Regions from separate parts of the Xanthomonas hyacinthi genome, predicted to be linked through region 1. Evidence: predicted binding sites of a transcription regulator. Region 1 holds the regulator's gene; each other region holds the start of a gene.

Region 1 (3,273 bases):
CGGAGATCTCCTGCGAGGCCAGCTTGCGGCCGTCGGCGGTGGCCACCCAGGCGTCGCCGTTGTCGTGCTGGACGATGCCGTACGGCACCAGGCCGATGTCCTTCTGCACTTCGGCGTCGGTGAACTTGCGGCCGATCAGGCGCTTCACCGCGTAGAAGGTGTTCTTCGGATTGGTGACCGCCTGGCGCTTGGCCGAGGCGCCCACCAGCACTTCGCCGTCCTTGGTGTAGGCGACGATCGAGGGCGTGGTGCGGTCGCCTTCGGAATTTTCGATGACGCGGGCCTTGCCGCCGTCCATGATCGCCACGCACGAGTTGGTCGTGCCCAGGTCGATGCCGATGATCTTGCCCATTGGATGACTCCTGAAAATTTCTGGTGTCCGGCCGCTGCCGGGGTCTGGTTCGGATATAGGGATGGCCGCCGTTCATTCAAGCCATCACCGCACATTAGCGTTCCGCCGCGGCCGCGCCCGATTCAGGCGCGAACCGGCGGCGGCGCGCCTCAATCGTGCTTGGCGACCACCACGAGCGCGGGCCGCAGCAGGCGCTCGTTGAGCAGGTAGCCCTTCTGGAACACCTGCATCACCTGGCCGGGGGCGACGCCGTCGGCCTCGGCCTGGCTGATCGCCTGGTGGTGCTCCGGGTTGAACGGCTGCCCGGTCGGGTCGAGCAGGGTCAGGCCGTTGTCGGCGGCGACCTTGAGCAGCTGCTTGTAGGTCAGTTCCAGGCCGTCGCGCAGCGGGCTGGGTTCGCTGCCGGCGGCGGTCAGGCCGGCGTCCAGGCTGTCGAACACCGGCAGCAGGTCGCCGAGCAGGCGCTCGTTGGCGAACTTGCGCGCCTGCTCGACGTCGCGGGCGATGCGCTTGCGCTGGTTTTCCAGGTCCGCGCGCTCGCGCAGTGCGTCGGCCTTGACCAGCGCCAGCTCGCTGCGCAGCGTTTCGATCTGCGCCTGCAGCGGATCGGACGACGGCTGCTGTGCCTCGGAGAGATGTTCAGAATCGAATTCGGGGTGCTCTTGGTTCATTTCCGGTTCCCTGGCGGGAGATGCACCCGCCCTACCGGACCACCAATGTGGGCGCGGCAGTGGGATTCAAGATGCTGTGTTGCATCTGGGGGAATGGGGAGACGGGAATCGGGAATGGGAAAAGCGGGCGGCAAGCCCTGCCCTGTGCGCTAGCGTTCTGCCGGCGGGGTCGGGTCCAGGGCCGCGCCCAGCATTTCGGCGGCGGTCTGCACCAGCGGGATCACCCGGTCGTAGTCCATGCGCTTGGGACCGATCACCCCCAGCACCCCCAGCACCTGGCCGCCGGCCATGTATGGCGCGGTGACCAGCGACACGCTCTCCAGCGGCACCACACCGGTCTCTTCGCCGATGAAGATGCGCACCCCCGGCGCGCGGATGGTGCGCTCCAGCAGCTGCAGGATCTCGCGCTTGCTGGCGAAGATCTCGAACAGCTCGCGCAGCCGCTCCAGGTCCGACAGGTCCTGCACCCCCATCAGCTTGGTCTGCCCGGCCAGCACCATGTCGTCGCCGGCCGGGGCCAGCGCCTGCTCTGCCAGCTCCACGCTGTGCGCCAGCAGCAGCTGCATCTCGTCGCGCGCATGGCGCAGGTCGCGCACCAGGCTGGCGCGGATGTCGGCCAGCGCGCGGCCGGCGAAATGCACGTTCAGATAATTGGCCACCCGTTCCAGCTCGGCCGGCTCGTAGGCCTTGCGCGGTTCGATGACCCGGTTCTGCACCTCGTTGTCGGCGAACACCAGGATCGCCAGCACCCGGCGCGCGTCCAGCGGCACGAAGTCGATGTGCCGGAACGCGAACTGCTCGCGCTTGGGCGCGCTGACCACGCCGACGAAATGGGTCATCGCCGACAGCAGCTCCGAGGCGCTGCCGAGCAGCGCCTGGGTGCCGGCGGCATTGCTCATCTCCGCGCGCAGCCGCGCCACCTCGACCTCGCCCGGCGGGCGCATCTGCACCAGGCTGTCGACGAACACCCGGTAGCCGGTGGCGGTGGGAATGCGCCCGGCCGAGGTGTGCGGCGAGCTGAGCAGGCCGGCGTCCTCCAGGTCGGCGAGGATGTTGCGGATCGTCGCCGGACTCACGTCCAGCCCGGCGTGGCGGGCCAGGGTCTGCGAGCCGACCGGTTCGCCGTCGCGGATATAGCGTGAGATCAGCGTGCGCAACAGCTGCCGGGCGCGGGGGTCGAGCGAGGAGTGGACCGGGGAGGCGCGCATGCAATCAATCCGTGAGACTTGACACTAGATAATGGCTGCATGCCGGCTTGGCAAGTCATTGGCCCATCTACCCGCGCGTGCTAGCGTTGCGCGGCCCCGGATTCCGACCCCCATGCTCAGACATCTCTCGATCAAGGATTTCGCCGTCGTGCGCGGGACCGAACTGGAATTCGGCCCTGGCATGACCGTGGTGTCCGGCGAAACCGGCGCCGGCAAGTCGCTGATGGTGGACGCGCTCGGCTTCCTGTCCGGGCTGCGCGCCGACAGCGGCGTGGTCCGCCACGGCGCCGACCGCGCCGAACTGTCGGCCGAATTCGCCGTGCCCGAGGCCGCCCCGGCGCGCGCCTGGCTGCGCGAGAACGAACTCGACGACGACGAACACTGCCAGCTGCGCCGGGTGATCCGCGCCGACGGCGGCTCGCGCGCCTGGATCAACGGCCGTCCGGTGACCTCATCGCAGCTGGCCGAGCTGGCCGGGCACCTGGTCGAGATCCACGGCCAGCACGAACACCAGGCGCTGCTCTCGCGCGGCAGCCAGCTCGGCCTGCTCGACGCCTACGCCCGCAACGAGGCCGAACGCGCCGCGGTGCGCGCCGCCGCCGCGCGCTGGCAGGCGCTGCTGGGCGAGCGCGAGACGCTGCTGGCGCAGGGCGACGTGTCCGACCGCATCGGCTTCCTCGAACACCAGCTGGCCGAGCTGCAGCGCGAGGACCTGGCCCCGGCGGCGATCGCCGCGCTGGATGCCAACCATCGCCGCCAGGCCCACGCCGCGGCGCTGATCGGCGCCTGCGAGGGCGCCGCGCAGCGGCTCAACGGCGACGAGGCGCCGGCGGTGCTGGCCCTGCTGCAGCAGACCCGCCACGAGCTCGGCAAGGTCGGCGAGTACGACCCGCGCCTGGCCGAGGTCGAGGCGTTGATCGACAGCGCCACGATCCAGCTGGAAGAGGCGCTGGCGCTGGTCGACCGGGTCCGCGACGACCTCGACGCCGATCCGGCGCAGTTCGAGGACATGGAACGCAAGCTCGGCCGGCTGCACGACCTG
Region 2 (3,273 bases), 1.4 Mb from region 1:
CTGGTGATGACCGGCGACAGCAATCCGCACAACCAGTCCGAGCTGCTGCGCGCCGGCGCCAACGACCTGGTGCAAAAGCCGATCGAGGAGCGCCTGCTGGTCACCAAGGTGCTGTTCCAGCTGCGCCTGGCCAAGCTCAACGATACCGCCGTGACCTTCTGACCGACCGATCCGCCGAACCTGCATGAGCAACGAAGACGACACCCGGATACAGCTGGAACCCTCGTGGAAGGCGCAGGTCGGCGACTGGCTGCTGCGCCCGGAGATGCGCGAACTGGCTGCGTTCCTGCGCCAGCGCAAGGCCGCCGGCGCACGCATCTTCCCGCCCGGGCGGCAGATCTTCGCCGCGTTCGAGGCGACCCCGTTCGAGCAGGTCGAAGTGGTGATCCTCGGCCAGGATCCGTACCACGGCTACGGCCAGGCGCATGGGCTGTGCTTCTCGGTGCTGCCCGGGGTGCCGGTGCCGCCGTCGCTGCTGAACATCTACAAGGAGATCGAGGAGGACCTGGGCATCCGCCGTCCCGACCACGGCTGCCTGCTGCCGTGGGCGCAGCGTGGCGTGCTGCTGCTCAACGCGGTGCTGACGGTCGAGGAAGGCCGCGCCGGCGCGCACCAGGGCAAGGGCTGGGAGGGCTTCACCGACCATGTCGTGGAGACCCTCAACCGCGAGCGCGAAGGCCTGGTGTTCCTGCTGTGGGGCAGCTATGCCCAGGCCAAGGGCAAGGTCATCGACACCCGCCGCCACCGTGTGCTGAAGGCGCCGCATCCCTCGCCGCTGTCGGCGCACCGCGGCTTCCTGGGCTGCAAGCATTTCTCCGCGGCCAACGAGTACCTGCGTCGCCGCGGCGCCGCGCCGATCGACTGGAGCCTGCCGCCGCGCGCGGCGTTGGAAGCGGCGGCGGGCGGCGGCTGAACGGTGGTTCGACGGCAGCGCCCGGGGGGGGCGCCGCGTGTACGCAAATTTCGCGGCCCCGATGCTAGGTTTGGCCTTGGTAACCGGTTACGCCTGCCTTCCCCAGCGTTCCAGTGGCCTCCATCACAGTCCGTTTCCTGATTCGAATGGCCCATAAACGGAACGCAGGAACTTTTTACTGTACCCAGCAGTCTAGTTAGCTGACTGCTAAGATGAGTCCTATGAGCCAGACCATACCTGCCACCGCGCTGGTGGCCAACAACCTCCCGATCCCCAGTCCGCTCGGTTCGCTGGATGCCTATATCGGCGCCGTGCACCAGATCCCGGTGCTGACGTCCGAAGAGGAACACGCGCTGGCGGTGCGCTACCGCGACCAGGAAGACCTGGATGCGGCGCGCGAGCTGGTCCATTCGCATCTGCGCTTCGTGGTCCATGTGGCCCGCGGCTACAACGGCTACGGCCTGCCGCTGGGCGACCTGATCCAGGAAGGCAACATCGGCCTGATGAAGGCGGTCAAGCGCTTCGACCCGGAAATGGGCGTGCGCCTGGTCAGCTTCGCGGTGCACTGGATCCGTGCCGAGATGCACGAGTACATCCTGAAGAACTGGCGCATCGTCAAGGTCGCCACGACCAAGGCGCAGCGCAAGCTGTTCTTCAACCTGCGCAAGTCCAAGACCCGCCTGGGCTGGATGAACGCGGCGGAAGTGACCGCGGTCGCCAAGGACCTGAACGTGTCCGAGCGCGAGGTGCTGGAGATGGAGTCGCGCCTGTCCGGCCGCGACATCGGCTTCGATGCGCCGTCCGCCGACGACGACGATCACGCGCCGCCGTCGCCGGCCGCCTATCTGATGGCCGCCGAGGAAGATCCCTCGCAGGCCTACGAGCGCGCCGACAGCGAGGACAACCAGCTGCAGCTGCTGCGCGAGGGTCTGGCCGAGCTCGATGCGCGTTCGCGCGACATCATCAAGCGCCGCTGGCTGGATGCCGACAGCAAGATCACGCTGCAGGAGCTGGCCGACGAGTACGGCGTGTCCGCCGAGCGCATCCGCCAGATCGAGGCCAACGCGCTGAAGAAGATGAAGGCGTTGTTCGTGGCCTAATGCCGGTCCTCCGCCAGGTCCGTACGACCGGATCCGCGGAGACAAAAAAACGGCCCGAGAGGGCCGTTTTTGTTGTGGGCTACGCAGTCTCAGTGCATGCAGACCATCATCGGCATGTTGCCGCACATCATGGTCATCGGCATGCCGCAACCCATCATGCGGTCCATGCTCTCACAGCACATCTTGAGCATGTCCATGCTCATCATGCCGGTCGGCATCATCATGCAGACCATGCCCTGCGACTCCATCGTGCAGGTCATCTCCGGCATCATCGGCATGCCGCAGCAGGCCATCATCGGCATGTTGCCGCACATCATGCCGCACGGAGTGCCGCTGGCCATCATCGACATCATCATGTCGCAGCAGTCCTTCAGCATCTCCATCGAACAGCCTTCGGCGGGCTTCATCACGCACATCATCCCGTCGGCGGTCATGGAGCAATCCATGTGACACATCATCGGCATCATGGTCGCCATCGGCATGGCGGACATGCCCGGCATGGTCATGTTGTTCATCGGCATCGACATCATGTTCATTGCGGTGTTCATGGCAGGCTCCAGTCGGGATGAGGAAGGGGTTGATCGCAATTGGCAATGTCATCATGACAAGAAGTCATCAACATTTCAACAGTATGATTTTAAAAGGAAAATATTCGTTATCCTGAACGGATATCCGTTTTATTGGACGTGGTTATATGGCTATGTCGAGAGGTTGTTTCCCTGCCGGCGCGCGCGGCAGCAGATTGACGGCCACCTTCGGCTACACGTCTGTTACCCGCATGAGCACCCACACCACCGCGAACCTCTACGACGTTGGGGATTACCGCCGCCGCAAGGCGCTGCGCGATTGCGGGCAGGGCAGCCGGCGCCGCGAGTTCTTGTGGGTGCATCCGGCGAGCGGCGCGGCGCAGGTGGCGGTGTTCCGCCCGGCGCAGCCGACCGCTGCGGCAGTCCTGCTGCGCAGCGCGCGCACCGCGGGGCGCCACGGCTGACTGCGGAAATCGAGGGATTGCCATGGTGGCGGTCGATGACGGCAGTCCCGCCGACCCGGCCGACCTCGGCGCGCTGGTCGCCCAGCGCCTGGCGACATTGCGCCGGCAACGGCAGCTGTCGCTGGAGGTGCTGGCCAAGGCCTCCGGGGTCAGCCGCGCGATGCTCTGGCAGATCGAGCAGGGCCGCAGCGCCCCGACGCTGAAGCTGCTGGTGCGGATCGCCGCTTCGCTGGACGTGCCGCTCATCGAGCTGCTGCACGGCGCACGGG
Region 3 (3,273 bases), 1.6 Mb from region 1:
CCGGTGCCTTCCTTGACCCGGTTCAGGATCACCGACGGCTCTTCGCCGGCGTTGGTGACGATCTCGCGCAGCGGCGCTTCCATCGCGCGCAGCGCGATCTGGATGCCGTGGGTCTGATCTTCATTGGCGCCCTTCAGATCGCCGATCGCGGTCAGCGCGCGCACCAGGGCCACACCGCCGCCCGGGACCACGCCTTCTTCCACGGCCGCACGCGTGGCGTGCAGGGCGTCTTCGACGCGCGCCTTCTTTTCCTTCATCTCGATCTCGGTCGAGGCACCGACCTTGATCACCGCCACGCCGCCGGCCAGCTTGGCCACGCGCTCCTGCAGCTTCTCGCGGTCGTAGTCCGAAGAAGTCTCTTCGATCTGCGCCTTGATCTGCTTGATGCGCGACTCGATCGCCGAGCTGTCGCCAGCGCCGTCGATGATGGTGGTGTTCTCCTTGGAGACCTGCACCTTCTTGGCGCGGCCCAGGTCCTTGATGGTCGCCTTCTCCAGCGCCAGGCCCACTTCCTCGGAGATCACGGTGCCGCCGGTCAGGGTGGCCATGTCTTCCAGCATCGCCTTGCGACGATCGCCGAAGCCCGGCGCCTTGACCGCCACGACCTTGACGATGCCGCGGATGGTGTTGACCACCAGGGTCGCCAGCGCTTCGCCTTCCACTTCCTCGGCCACGATCAGCAGCGGCTTGCCCGACTTGGCCACGCCTTCCAGCACCGGCAGCAGGTCGCGCACGTTGGAGATCTTCTTGTCGTGCAGCAGGATGAACGGGTCGTCCAGGTCGGCCGACTGGCTCTGCTGGTTGTTGATGAAGTACGGCGACAGGTAGCCGCGATCGAACTGCATGCCCTCGACCACGTCCAGCTCGTTGTCCAGGCCCGAGCCTTCTTCAACGGTGATCACGCCTTCCTTGCCGACCTTCTTCATCGCGTCGGCGATGATGTTGCCGATCGACTCGTCGGAGTTGGCCGAGATGGTGCCGACCTGGGCGATCGCCTTGTCGTCGGCGGTGGGCTTGCTGATCTTCTTCAGCTCGGCCACGGCAGCCTTGACGGCCTGGTCGATGCCGCGCTTGAGATCCATCGGGTTCATGCCGGCGGCGACCGCCTTGGAACCTTCGCGGATCAGCGCCTGCGCCAGCACGGTGGCGGTGGTGGTGCCGTCGCCGGCGTTGTCGGAGGTCTTGGACGCGACTTCCTTCACCATCTGCGCGCCCATGTTCTCGAACTTGTCGGCCAGTTCGATTTCCTTGGCGACGGAGACGCCGTCCTTGGTGATGGTCGGGGCGCCGAAGCTCTTCTCGAGCACGACGTTGCGGCCCTTCGGGCCCAGGGTGGCCTTGACGGCATTGGCGAGAATGTTGACGCCGCGCACCATGCGCGCACGAGCGTCTTCACCGAAACGGATATCTTTGGCAGCCATGTGGAGTTACCTCGGGAATAGGGAATGGAGAACAGGGAATTGGGGAATCAAAAGCGCACGATCGGGAAGGGACGGGAACCGCAGGCGGCAGAAATCGCGCTTGCCGATTCCCGATTCACCATTCCCGATTCCCGCCATCGTCAACCGACGATGGCCAGGATGTCGTCTTCGCGCAGCACCTTGTACTCGACGCCTTCGGTCTTGTAGCTGGAGCCGGCGTACTGGCCGTAGATGACCTTGTCGCCGACCTTGACCGCCGGCGCGCGGACGCTGCCGTTGTCCAGCGGCTTGCCGCTGCCGATGGCCACGATCTCGCCCTTGGTGGACTTTTCCTTGGCCGAATCCGGGATCACGATGCCGCCGGCGGAAATTTCGTCGGCGTCGCTCGGTTTGATGACAACACGGTCGTGAAGCGGCTTGATGTCGATGTTCATGAGAGAGACCCTTTTAAGTGATTGATTGGTCTAGGAAAGGCTGGCGATGTTAGCACTCGCATGCAACGACTGCCAGCAACGCTCGCGAAAAAACCCGGTACACCGGGATGCGCAAGATGTGGTGCTGGCCGGCGCCCTTTCAAGGGCTGGCGGCAAAAAATTTCGTACCGCCGCCGGCCCGGCCGCGGAACTGGTACCCGGATTCCGCAACGCTGTCACACAGGCAGGCTAGTCTCGCAGATCCAGGGGGGGACCCATCCAAAAGGAGTTGTCGATGAAGCCATCCGCCGTTGCCGTCCCTCTCGCCTGTCTGCTGGCCCTGGCCGGCCACGCCCAGGCCGCCGTCTTCATCAACGAATTGCACTACGACGATGCCACCGCCGCCGGCGATACCGGCGAGGGCGTGGAGATCCTCGCCACCGCCGGCGAGAGCCTGAGCGGCTACAAGGTCTACCTGTACAACGGCAGCAGTCCCGGCAGCGCCACGGTCTACGCCACGACCTCGGTGCCGGCCGGCAGCCTGGTCAGCTGCGGCGGGCAGGTGCGCATCGCCACCGTCGGCTATGCCAGCAACGGCGTGCAGAACGGTCCCAACGACGGCCTGGCGCTGGTCGACGGCAGCGACCAGGTGGTGCAGTTCCTCAGCTACGAGGGCGCGATCACCGGCGGCGGCGGCCCGGCCGCCGGCCTGGGCAGCCAGAACCTGCCGGTCAGCGAGAGCAATAGCACCGCCGCGGGCACCTCGCTGCAGCTGCGCGGCAGCAACGGCCGCGCCGCGGCCGACTTCAGCTGGGCCGGCAGTTCGGCCAGCAGCTTCGGTGCCTGCAACAGCGGCCAGACCTTCAGCGGCGGCAGCAGCGACGCCGCGCCGGCGGTGACCTCGACCACGCCGACGCAGGGCGCCGGCAGCTTCCCCGCCGCCGGCGACCTGGCGGTGACCTTCAGCGAGGCGGTGACCCTGGCCAGCGGCGCGTTCGCGCTGAGCTGCAGCCAGTCCGGCACGGTGGCGCTGAGCTACCCGAGCAGCGGCAGCCAGTTCGCGATCTCCACCAACGCCGCGCTGGCCGCCGGCGAAAGCTGCAGCCTGAGCATCCTCGCCGCACGCGTCAGCGACGCCGGCGGCGCGCACCCGGCGCAGGACAGCAGCACCGCCTTCAGCGTCGCCAGCGGCAGCGGCGGTGCCAGCGGCTACTACGCGCGGGTCAACACCTCCAGCGCCAGCCAGCTGCGCTGCTCGCTGCACGAGACGATCAAGGGCCACACCGTCTACCCGTACAGCAGCAGCTCCGGCACCAGCACCTGGACCATCCTGGAAATCGCCGACGAGGACCCGAACGACAGCGGGCGCATCCTCGACGCCTACCGCAACGGCAGCTACGCCAAGGGCACCGACCGCGCCGGCAGTGGCAGCGGGCTGA

The links. The regulator HrcA, encoded in region 1, represses chaperone genes, less so after heat shock. The targets are predictions, from matches to a motif close to TTNGCACTCNNNNNNNNNGAGTGCNAA.
Region 2: rpoH (RNA polymerase sigma factor RpoH) is a predicted target of HrcA. The motif match lies at 1,098-1,124, and genes of this name have one in related genera.
Region 3: FZ025_RS07235 (co-chaperone GroES) is a predicted target of HrcA. The motif match lies at 1,905-1,931, and genes of this name have one in related genera.

What each region holds. Positions count from the first base shown of each region.
Region 1 covers NZ_CP043476.1:43,668-46,940, reverse strand. Annotated here, with positions in the region: gene dnaK (molecular chaperone DnaK) at 1-352, opposite strand, end outside; gene grpE (nucleotide exchange factor GrpE) at 502-1,023, opposite strand; gene hrcA (heat-inducible transcriptional repressor HrcA) at 1,173-2,231, opposite strand; gene recN (DNA repair protein RecN) at 2,344-3,273, shown strand, end outside.
Region 2 covers NZ_CP043476.1:1,454,012-1,457,284, reverse strand. Annotated here, with positions in the region: gene FZ025_RS06615 (response regulator) at 1-162, shown strand, start outside; gene ung (uracil-DNA glycosylase) at 185-913, shown strand; gene rpoH (RNA polymerase sigma factor RpoH) at 1,135-2,013, shown strand; gene FZ025_RS06600 (hypothetical protein) at 2,103-2,561, opposite strand; gene FZ025_RS06595 (hypothetical protein) at 2,792-3,004, shown strand; gene FZ025_RS06590 (helix-turn-helix domain-containing protein) at 3,027-3,273, shown strand, end outside.
Region 3 covers NZ_CP043476.1:1,611,703-1,614,975, forward strand. Annotated here, with positions in the region: gene groL (chaperonin GroEL) at 1-1,421, opposite strand, end outside; gene FZ025_RS07235 (co-chaperone GroES) at 1,562-1,849, opposite strand; gene FZ025_RS07240 (endonuclease) at 2,130-3,273, shown strand, end outside.